2 regions of the Vibrio sp. 2130-1 genome follow, and region 1 is predicted to be linked to the other one. Evidence: riboswitches for the same ligand, from Rfam matches in the RefSeq annotation. Region 1 holds a riboswitch; the other holds the start of a gene.

Region 1 (5,592 bases):
TAGTCGGCATCTTGAATGGTTGTGATTACAGCGCTTGGAATCCGGAAACTGATACCTACTTGCCGGTTAATTACTGCGCCGACCAGCAAAGTATGTCGCAAGGGAAGAAAGCTTGTAAAAAAGCATTACAACAACGACTAAATTTGCCCGAAAAAAATGTAGCTATGTTCGGTATGGTTTGTCGGTTGACCCAGCAGAAAGGCGTTCATTACTTGTTGCCTGCTTTGGCCGATTTTTTGAAGCACGATGTTCAGCTAGTTGTCGTTGGGACCGGAGACCCTGTTCTTGCCGCTCAGTTACGAGAGGTTGCCGCGCAGTTTTCTAGCAAATTTGCCTTTGTAGAAGCGTATGACAATGAACTTGCGCATATCGTTGAAGCTGGTTCTGATTTCTTCTTGATGCCTTCTGAGTTTGAACCATGTGGCTTAAACCAAATCTATAGTATGGCTTATGGGACATTACCGATAGTACGCGGTGTTGGTGGCTTAAAGGACAGCGTTAGCGATTATGATGTAAACCCATCTGAAGCAACGGGGTTTGTTTTTTTCGAACCGACACCGCAGGCATTGTTGTTAACGATGCTAAGGGCACTGTTGCTCTACGCTCAAAACGAGCCTGAAGTGAATAAAGTACAGTTGCACGCGATGCAACAAGACTTTTGTTGGCAAAAGGCCGCAGAATCTTATTTGCAGCTTTACCACTCAGCGTTAGTTTGACTTAAAATTGTAACGAAAGGCACCGAATGAGGTGCCTTTATTATCTTGAGTAAGGGGAGTGTGGTAGGATGGCTTTTTACTCAATAGCACGATCTTTTTGATACTCAATATGACCCAGCCGCTACTTTTTCATAAAACCTATTTGCACCCTACTAGTCATGAGTGGGTTGTATTTGTGCACGGTGCTGGTGGTAGCTCTTCTATCTGGTTCAAGCAAATTAAAGCTTACAAGCAACACTTTAACTTATTGCTGATCGATTTAAGAGGTCATGGAAAGTCAAATCAGTTACTTAAAGAGCTCATTGCTAGCCGTTATACCTTTACGGAAGTTACCCAAGATATTTTGAAAGTATTGGACCATTTAAAGATCCAATCCGCTCATTTTGTCGGTATGTCGCTTGGTACTATTATTGTTCGAAACCTTGCTGAATTGTCATCAGAGCGCGTACGTTCGATGGTGCTCGGCGGTGCTGTCACAAGGCTTAACACTCGTTCTCAGATATTGGTGAAATTAGGTAATTTTTGTAAGCATATCCTACCGTACATGTGGCTCTACAAACTGTTCGCTTATATTGTTATGCCTCAAAGAAGCCAACGAGAATCTCGCCACCTTTTTATTCGCGAAGCCAAGAAGCTTTGCCAAAAAGAATTTAAACGTTGGTTTATTCTTGCTGCTGATGTAAATCCGTTAATGAAATATTTTAAAGATCGAGAGTTACCCATTCCGACTCTCTACTTAATGGGCGACAGGGATTACATGTTTATTAAACCTGTCAAAGAAATGGTTGCAGCACATAAGCTCAGCATTCTACGAGAAATCCCGAATTGTGGTCATGTATGCAATGTAGAGCGTCCAGAAGACTTCAATCAACACTCCATCGAGTTTATTAAACAGCAAGCTGTATGTGCTTAAAACTGAGTGCATCCACTGAATAGGAGAGCCGCTATAACTCTCCTAGTTGATATCCACATTGCCAACATGCACCAAATTGCCCTTCGTTTATTTCATGACATTTTGGGCATTGCCAATCTTGATACTCATGCCTATCGGATTGTTTTCGATATGCTTTTACTATTTCTTCAGCTTTCATCTTTTGTGCAGTGTCAAAAAGCCACACATAAGGATCGGTATCATCACCAAACGGCAGTTCTCCTTTTAAGCCGAAAATACCTTCTCCACGAACTTCACAGTAAATTTGTTCCACTTTAAGCAGCTCACATACAATGTGTGCTTCTGCTGGGTTTTTAGCGATAAATATTTTCATCAAAATACCCACTTCACCAATTACGAATTTTGCTGACTTGGTGTCGGCCTTACTTTATTCATAACCCATTTAGTGATGATTGGAAATAGTCCCAATAGCGCAAAAGACGCTAATACTGCGGGTGAAACAATGCCCGATAGGCTTTCAATTGTTGCTAATTGAGTACCTGCATTCAGATATACAGCTGTGCCTGGCAGCATACCTATTTGGCTAGTGAGATAAAATCTACCTACAGACATCGGCGTTAAGCCCATCAGTAAGTTGATTAGAAAGAAGGGGAATACAGGGATTAGACGCAAGGAAAATAGATAAAAAGCTCCGTCTTTTTCGACACCTTGATTAATTGCGTTGAGTTTATTTCCGAATTTGTTTTGTACCCAGTCACGCAATAAGTATCGGCTGCTCAAGAAGGCCAGTGTTGCCCCCATAGTGCTAGCGAAAGAAACCAGTAGCAAGCTTGTCCAAAAACCAAATAAGGCTGCACCAAGTAAGGTGACTACTGCCGCTCCTGGGATAGAAAAAGCGGTAATTGCAATGTAGGTAAAAAAGTAAATCGCAGCCGAGAATACAAAATTCTGATCGATGTATGTAGTTAGTGCTTCTTGTTGGGCTTTTGCATTCTCTAAGGTTAAATACTGGCCAAAGTTAATACCTAAAAAGACGATAGCCGCTAGTAGGATGAGACCTAAAATCAGTTTCTTATTCATAATTTTGATTCCAATTTGGGATATATGTAATAAGACAGTAGGAAAACCGAAAAAATTTCACAAAAAAACCGCAGATTAGACTGCGGTTTTACAAGATAGTTTTTAGGCCGACTTTTATTGGAGGCCGTTCATCAACTCATCTCGGCGAGCTTGAGGTACCACACTCCAATGAGTGCCGTTGATAGCACCTTCTAGTGCCCATAGCAACTCAATGTTGACGGTTGCAGAGTGCGTATCTCTTATCGCTTTATAGGCGTTAAGCGCACCTTCCTCTTCAAGCTTCTCTACGGATTCGATGCCGGCTTTTTTTAGCATGCGCTCGGTAGCCAGTCGTAAGTTAGGCAAATCTTTCAAACGGTTAGGCTTTGTACTTGCTTGCTGTTCTTTCTCAAGCTTTGCCTTTTTCAATGATTGATTCGCTACTTCGATTAAGCGTTCGCTTGATTCCCATAAATCGCTGGAAATAGCGTAGTACTTTGTAACGACTGGGAAGCCACGTTTTTTATAAACGTAAGGCTTTAGCCCTTGTTGCTCGAAGTCAGATGAAGTTTTTTGGTCTGCTCTGATATGAAGCTGATTGTTTACCACTAGTGCAAACATTGTTTCATCAGCGAATAGTCCGAAGCCACCAAACATTGAGCGCGACTTGATATTACCAAGTGCCTCAAATAGCTTCATAGAGTCTTTGAGTATCGGTTTATCCATGTTTTGTTATCTCGGTGTAATTAATATTACGCCACCAAAAGTCAGGTCCGAGAGAGTAGCAAACATGCGTAAAAACAATGTCATTACAGAGTAAAGTCATTGCTTACACACTTGCCATCGGTAACCCCGCTACCTTCCATATCGTAATATGGTTCAGGCCGGAGGCTTTGCGTCCCACTCTTTCGAATGGTTTGCCCTGTGCGTGACACAATGAGCATACTTCTTATATTGAATTAACATCACGGTTTAGCGTTAAAAGTGTGATTTTAGTTCAATAAAAATGATAGATTGAATGCTCTATTTTGCATATGGAAAGGTGCAAATTGGCCTTTGAAAAGGAGTTCTTAATATATATTACATTTATATAAAACAGGGAGTTAACGTTAGTCAATTGTTATTAGAGCGGGGTGAAGTATTAGAGATTGCTTAATTTTTCCAAAAAAATAAGCGCCCCTGTAGAGCGCTTATTTAACACGGTTAAATACAGTGAAATTTAGTTCATTTTTTTCACAGTATTTCGAATTACAAGCTCAGGTTGCATTTCGAAAATTCGTTTTTCGTGTTCTTTATCTTTGATACGCTCAAGTAGAATTTCGAATGCATTTTTACCAACACGACGTTTAGGCTGGTGGATAGTCGTTAGCGGTGGAGAGAAGTATTCTGCAAGCTCGATGTTGTCGTAGCCGATCACTGAAATATCTTCAGGAATTTTGATCCCGTTTTGTTGCAAGCGGCTCATTACGCCTAGAGCCATTGTGTCGTTAAAACAGAATACCGCCGTCGGGCGCTTGTCCATTGCGGTAATTTTATCTGCAACTAATACGGCCGTATCACATTCAAAGTTACCTTCAAGGATCCAGTCTTCATTTACAGCTAGGTTCGCTTCGCTCATTGCGCGACGGAAACCTGCAATGCGCTCTTGGCAAGCAAGCTTTTCAAAATGACCGCTTAGACAAGCGATATCCGTATGACCATTGTCAATCAGATGTTTGGTTGCAATGTAGCCACCTTCTTCTGAGTTATCCATGATCTTGTCTGCTTGTGAGCTCTCTGGGCCCCAATCCATGACCACTTTAGGAATGTCCGCATGACGGTCAAGCATCTCTTTTAGTTCTTCGGTTAAGTCAGAACACATCACTAGGATGCCATCAACGCGCTTTTCAGCCAGCATACGAATGTAATCGCGTTGTTTTTCGTAAATCCCGCCTGTGTTACATAAAATCAGAGTATAGCCTTGGCGGTAACAGTAGCTCTCAACGCCATCAATCACTTCTGAGAAAAATAGGTTAGTTGATTGAGTTACTAACATGCCAATCGTACGAGTTGAGTTGCATTTTAGGCTGCGTGCAACGGCACTTGGCGCGTAATTCAGCTCGTCAACGGCTTTCATTACTTTTTCTTGCGTTGCTTCTGCAACGAAACGCGTTTTATTGATAACGTGCGAAACTGTCGTAGTGGAAACGCCGGCTAAGCGAGCAACGTCTTTTATCGTGGCCATAAATGGTGTCCTGTATCGAGCTACTGAAATATGTCGTATTGGATGTACCTGATGCTCTAATGGTTTCACACCTAGCAATCTAAAATTGGCGCTAAGTGTCTCGGCAGCGGTTGATCCAAGTGCGACAAAAGGGTGCGTAGCAGCATCGGTCGATGAATTTTATCTTTTTTCTATCTGATGAGAAATTGCCATCAACCTGTTAAGAAAACACAAAAACCGCTATATTTCAGCGGTTTACATATAAATCATATTTAATCGTTTGCGCTCACATTTTAGCCCTATGTGGACTGACTAGCAATGTTTTCAGCAAGAGATTTGTGTATTTGAAGTCACATTTTGACTGCTAAATAACCAAGCGTCTTTGCGCTAAGTTAAGGCAAACGAATATTATACCCAAGTTACTTACAATTGGTCACTTTCAGGCATACAGGAAGCCCGATAGGCAGGCTCCCTAAAAATAGGCGGCAATTATTCACCAAGAAGGTAGGCGCTGTCTAGTTTACAAAATGCAACTAATAGTTTCGCGACACTCGAGTAAAATCCAAATTCGTCGAATTTTTTACATTTGTCTGAAAACTGAGGTAACCAAGACATCAATTGTTGCTGGATAAAGTCGTTTTGTTTAACGAAGGCTTCTTCCATGTGTTTTTCTTGTTCAAGCTCGTTTGAGCGGATAATCATGTTCCCGAGAAAGTCGAGCT
Region 2 (5,592 bases), on a different contig from region 1:
AAAACGCCTTTTCAGTATGTGGTGAAAAGGCGTTTATAGCGGTTTATGAACAATGGCGATCAGTCATTCACTCTTTGTCCCTAAACCTTTATCCCTCACCACCTCATGTATAAAACTGCGACATGTCCTTTCCTTGTCAATGACTCCGGTGATTATTTGGTGCTTCTTGCGCCTAACTTTTTTGAAGGGCCTAAAACAGAATAACAACATAAATTTAAACCAAAAGTATCGGCCCCAACCTACCTGACTCACTATAATTAATGCTTATAATTTGAACACATAGCGGCTTCACCTGCGGACATGCACCCCCTATCAAAGACCGCCAGGCCCCGCCTACTCATAATATCCGTATAATTTGTCCGTATTTCCGACTAGTTTAGTCAGGTATACTTCGTGCCGCTAAAATTTTAAGGTCGTTGACCACCTGTATTTTTAAAGGAAACCTCATGAGTCAGTATGTAGTTTGTGCGCTGTACAAGTTTGTTGAGCTGAATAACTATCAAGAGCTACGCGAGCCATTACTTGCGTTGATGGAAAAACACCATATTCGCGGAACATTACTACTGGCAAGTGAAGGTATCAACGGTACTGTTGCATCTGATCGTGCAGGTATTGATACGCTACTGGAGTGGCTAAACAACGAACCTCGTTTGACTGGCACCGTATACAAAGAGTCGTATTCTGAGACCCAGCCATTCAATCGCACCAAAGTGAAATTGAAAAAAGAGATCGTAACATTAGGTGTTGAAGGTATAGACCCTCGCCACGTAGTGGGGACTTACGTGAAACCTCAAGAGTGGAACGATCTTATTGCTGATCCTGAAGTGTTTGTTGTCGATACACGTAATGATTACGAAATCGAGATCGGGACATTCAAAGGCGCTGTAAACCCAAATACTGAAACCTTTCGTGAATTCCCAGACTATGTAAAAGAAAACATGGACCCGGCAAAACACAAGAAAGTTGCGATGTTCTGTACCGGTGGTATCCGCTGCGAAAAATCAACTGCTTACATGAAAGAACAGGGCTTTGATGAGGTCTACCACCTAGAAGGCGGCATTCTTAAATATCTTGAAGAAGTTCCTCAAGAAGAGAGCATGTGGGAAGGCGATTGTTACGTATTTGACGGTCGTGTTGCCGTGAACCACCAGCTAGAAAAAGCAGATTACGATTTATGTAACGCTTGTCGTCTACCGATCACTGAAGAAGACAAACAGTCAGAATTGTTCGAGCAAGGCGTGAGCTGTCCAAAATGTCACGGCACACACTCAGAAGAACAAATTGCTCGATTCCGCGAGCGTGAAAAACAAATTGTTCTTGCAGAGCAGCGAGGCGAGCAGCATGTTGGTGGTGAAAGTGCCAAGCAAAGAGAAGCCCGACGTGCCGCTAAGTACGCGCAAAAAGAAGCGCAGCGTAAACAAGACTAAGCCCAACTCTCCTTATATTTAGCGAGCTGCCGTATGGTGGCTCGCTTTTACTACGCACCAATACTCTTTCAATACAATTTTGTATCCCTCACCAATACCTCTAGTTGATTGTCTCTTTTGCCTTCGGGTAGCCCCACCATTTCATCATAAGCACTTTGATGCACTAGAACCTGCTTATTTGCTTTGATATTCCTGCACTTCTTTTGCATCTCGATCAGGGAATGAGCCCTCAAAAAGATACCGTTGTCATCAGTGATAAATTGCGCTTCTCCATCAATCACGACAGATGCCTGGTACAATGCGAGATCAAGCGAATGAATGACCAATTTGTCTACATAGAAGTATTTTTGTAACTTACTCAATGGTATTGCCATGTGTCACCTCCCTGAAAGTTACCTCTACGTTTTGTAGAATAAAACCGATCATTGGATGAGATTTCTTCGGTTTACTTGCGTACAACATCGGAAACAAAGAGGATTCCGATGCAAACAATCAATGTCGTGTGGTTAAAGCGAGATTTGAGGCTGACTGACCATCAACCACTAACTCAAGCATTATCAACAAAGCACCCAACTGTGCTTTTGTATATTGTTGAACCATTGCTATTGAACAACCCACACTATTCTGAGCGCCACTGGCGATTTGTTTGGCAATCACTGCAAGACATGGATGAAACGCTCAAAGCGTATGGGCATCGAATCACGGTGCTGTTTGACGATGCCTTAGCATGTTTCCAATCAATTCAAGCGCAATATCAAATCAACGCTGTTTTTTCTCACCAAGAAATAGGACTCAACTGCACCTTTGAACGAGACCGACAAGTTGCCGCTTGGCTGTATGAGCAGAACATCGACTGGTTTGAGTTCGAACACGGTGCTGTTATCAGAGGTGCAAAAAACCGGCAAGGTTGGGACAAACATTGGGACTCTGTCATGAGAGCCTCAATAAGCCCTATTGAGATCCAAACCGACTTATTGCATTCATTGGATGCAGAAGCTCTCGGCTGTTCGTTTTCGCCACCATCATCCTGGCTATCAAAATGCAAAGGAATGCAAACGGGAGGAAGCCGGCTCGCTTGGAAAACACTAGAGGACTTTTTTCATCGTCGAGGTCGTGATTACTATCGAAGCATTTCTAGTCCCACAGCCTCACGCACAGCCTGTACTCGACTTTCTCCATACCTCGCTTGGGGTAACATATCCTTGCGTGAAGTTTATCAATACCTTTTGAAACACTGGCAAGTCGCTGGATTTCGTCGCAGCTTAATTGCATTGTCTTCACGGCTTCATTGGCACTGTCACTTCATCCAAAAATTCGAATCGGAATACGACATGGAGTTTTACTGCGTTAATCGGGCTTACGAACCATTGATTAGACAAAGTAGTACTTTCGATGAAGAAAAGTTAGCAGCATGGAAATCCGGGCATACTGGCGTACCTTTGATTGATGCCTGCATGCGCTGTTTGCACCACACTGGTTACATTAACTTTCGCATGCGTGCCATGCTGGTTAGCTTTCTTACTCACCACATGAACATGGATTGGCGAGTAGGTGTAACGCATTTAGCGCAACTATTTCTCGACTTTGAGCCTGGAATTCATTACCCACAATTCCAAATGCAAGCAGGAGTAACCGGGACTAACACAATCCGTATTTATAATCCGATCAAGCAAGCCCAAGAACATGATCCTAACGGTACGTTCATCTACAAGTGGGTGCCTGAGTTACAAATGGTTCCTCCCCCTCTTTTATTCGAGCCCTGGACAATGACCCAGATGGAAGCTGTCATGTATCAATTGCAGCCAGATAGCCGTTACCTTGCACCTATTATCGCACCAGACAACGCAGCTAAGGCAGCAAGAGAGCGCTTATGGACGTGGCGGAAACGAGCTGATGTGAAACAAGAAGGCAGACGAATTCTTGCGCGACATGTTAGACCCTCAAAAGAAAGTAGGACGCGATGATCATCTTTCAATCACGATGCGTACAAATGCAAACACACTCCAGGGAATCCGTTGTACCCTCAACTAGTAAGGAACACATTATGTTCAAACGTATCTTAGTTATCGCGGCGACACTGATGGCGACATTATTTTTTATGCTTCCCGTTCAGGCTCATGAGCATGGCATGATGAAAGCCGATATTGTCGACGTTGCCGCTGAAAATGGCTCTTTCAATACGCTTGTTGCTGCGGTGAAAGCAGCGGGCCTGGTTGACACTCTCAAAGGGGAAGGCCCATTTACTGTTTTTGCACCAACGGATGACGCTTTTGCAAAACTGCCAGACGGCACAGTCGACATGCTCTTAATGCCGGAAAACAAAGACAAGTTAGTATCTGTTTTGACTTATCACGTCGTCCCAGGGAAAGTGATGGCTGCCGATGTTGTTAAGCTAGACAAAGCGACTACGGTTCAGGGGCAAGATGTCATGATTAAAACCATGGGCGATAAAGTCATGGTTAACGATGCAAATGTCATTGCAACCGATGTGAAAGCTAAAAACGGTGTCATTCACGTGATTGATACTGTCATCATGCCGAAATAACACCATTCAAAGGGCGGTACACTCCGCCCTTTAGACAGAACTTCTTCCACCCTTAGCACGATTCCTCTCCACTTATCCCCAACAAACCTCCACCCATTCACCATGACTATAAAAAAGATAAAAACAAAATTAAAATCAATACCTTGCAAGACGACACTGCACAATATTGACGAGGTTAAGATATCGTTATCTTTCAATTTGAGAACAGGATTCCATGTCAGTGACGTTTACTTTTCCACATGTAAATTCTTAAGCTAAATTTTGGCTGCTCAATCACATTTCGGCAAACCATTCGAAAGGGTGGGACGCAAAGCTTCCGGTCTGTCAGCATTTAAAAATCTAAAAGAATGCTCATGATAGCGGGGTTACCATGACGCAGTGTTACAGAAGTCCAATTTCTGTAGCGTTACTTTATGCTCAGCATGCGCCGGGGTGTGACACTAGTTTGTCAGCCATAACAGAGGACATGTGATGAAATCATTTCCAACCAAATCCGTACTCGCGTTAGCACTTGCAAGCATTAGCTCAGGTGCTGCGGCTCACGGTTATGTATCAGAAACCAATGGTGGTGTCGCTGCAAGTCGCTCGGCACTATGTAAGTATCCAACGCCAGATACTAACGAAAAAAATAATAACTGCGGTGCGATTCAATATGAACCGCAAAGCGTTGAAGGCCCTGATGGCTTTCCCGAAACAGGGCCTCGCGATGGTAAAATAGCGAGTGCCGAAACCGCTTTAGCAGCTGCCCTTGATGAGCAAACTGCCGACCGTTGGGTAAAACGCACTATTCAAGCAGGTACACAAACTTTTGAATGGACATTTACCGCTAACCACGTGACGCGCGACTGGAAATATTACATCACCAAGCCTGATTGGAACCCAAACGCTTCACTATCACGAGACTCTTTTGATCTAACTCCTTTCTGTGTCGTCAACGGCAATATGGTTCAACCCCCGAAACAGGTAAGCCATCAATGTAATGTGCCTACTCGCGAGGGATACCATGTCATCCTGGCAGTATGGGATGTTGGCGACACTGCAGCCTCATTTTATAACGTGATCGATGTGAAATTTGATGGTGACAGTCCCGTTATTCCAGATTGGAAGCAAGGCGGTCAAATTATTCCTACAATGGATTTAAATATTGGGGATTCGGTTTATACGCGCGTATTTGATCAAGCAGGTGAAAACATAGCGTATAGAACTGAACTAGAAATTACCGATGCAGCAATGGGCCAAGCGAAAAACTGGTCTTACGCACTCGCGACTAAGCTAAACCAAGAACAAGCAAAACTGCAAGCCGGGCAGTATGCAGAGGATAAATTCACTCCTGTTTATGGTACTAATCCGGTGTATCTGCAAGCAAATAGCGGCCTTGAGCGAGTAGAGATCGGCTATAACATTGAAACTCCTGTTCCAGAATACTCACTCACAGTAGATGGCTTAGCAGACGAATATATCATTGAGTCAACACCGACAACGTTGGATCTGACACTAACTGCTGAAGGCGACTTAAATGCAGAACTCACCGTTTACAATCACCATCGCGAACCACTTGCAAGTTGGGCAAACGAAATGAAAGACGGCTCGGTAGAAGCGATATCGCTCGCTTTAAGTAAA

The links. Region 1 has a riboswitch for cyclic di-GMP ahead of R7Q09_RS03000 (TfoX/Sxy family DNA transformation protein). Riboswitches for the same ligand answer to the same signal wherever they lie in the genome.
Region 2: it holds a riboswitch for cyclic di-GMP, as region 1 does, so the genes downstream of both, gbpA (N-acetylglucosamine-binding protein GbpA) here and R7Q09_RS03000 (TfoX/Sxy family DNA transformation protein) in region 1, are expected to answer to the same signal.

What each region holds. Positions count from the first base shown of each region.
Region 1 is NZ_JAWOUT010000002.1:92,652-98,243, forward strand. It holds gene glgA (glycogen synthase GlgA) at 1-716, shown strand, start outside; gene R7Q09_RS02985 (alpha/beta fold hydrolase) at 826-1,629, shown strand; gene R7Q09_RS02990 (DUF2007 domain-containing protein) at 1,661-1,981, opposite strand; gene R7Q09_RS02995 (TVP38/TMEM64 family protein) at 2,002-2,688, opposite strand; gene R7Q09_RS03000 (TfoX/Sxy family DNA transformation protein) at 2,803-3,393, opposite strand; cyclic di-GMP riboswitch class I at 3,510-3,599, opposite strand; gene purR (HTH-type transcriptional repressor PurR) at 3,887-4,891, opposite strand; gene torD (molecular chaperone TorD) at 5,360-5,592, opposite strand, start outside.
Region 2 is NZ_JAWOUT010000007.1:83,481-89,072, reverse strand. It holds gene R7Q09_RS12450 (rhodanese-related sulfurtransferase) at 447-1,427, shown strand; gene R7Q09_RS12445 (DUF6482 family protein) at 1,496-1,801, opposite strand; gene R7Q09_RS12440 (cryptochrome/deoxyribodipyrimidine photo-lyase family protein) at 1,910-3,391, shown strand; gene R7Q09_RS12435 (fasciclin domain-containing protein) at 3,472-3,972, shown strand; cyclic di-GMP riboswitch class I at 4,245-4,345, shown strand; gene gbpA (N-acetylglucosamine-binding protein GbpA) at 4,444-5,592, shown strand, end outside.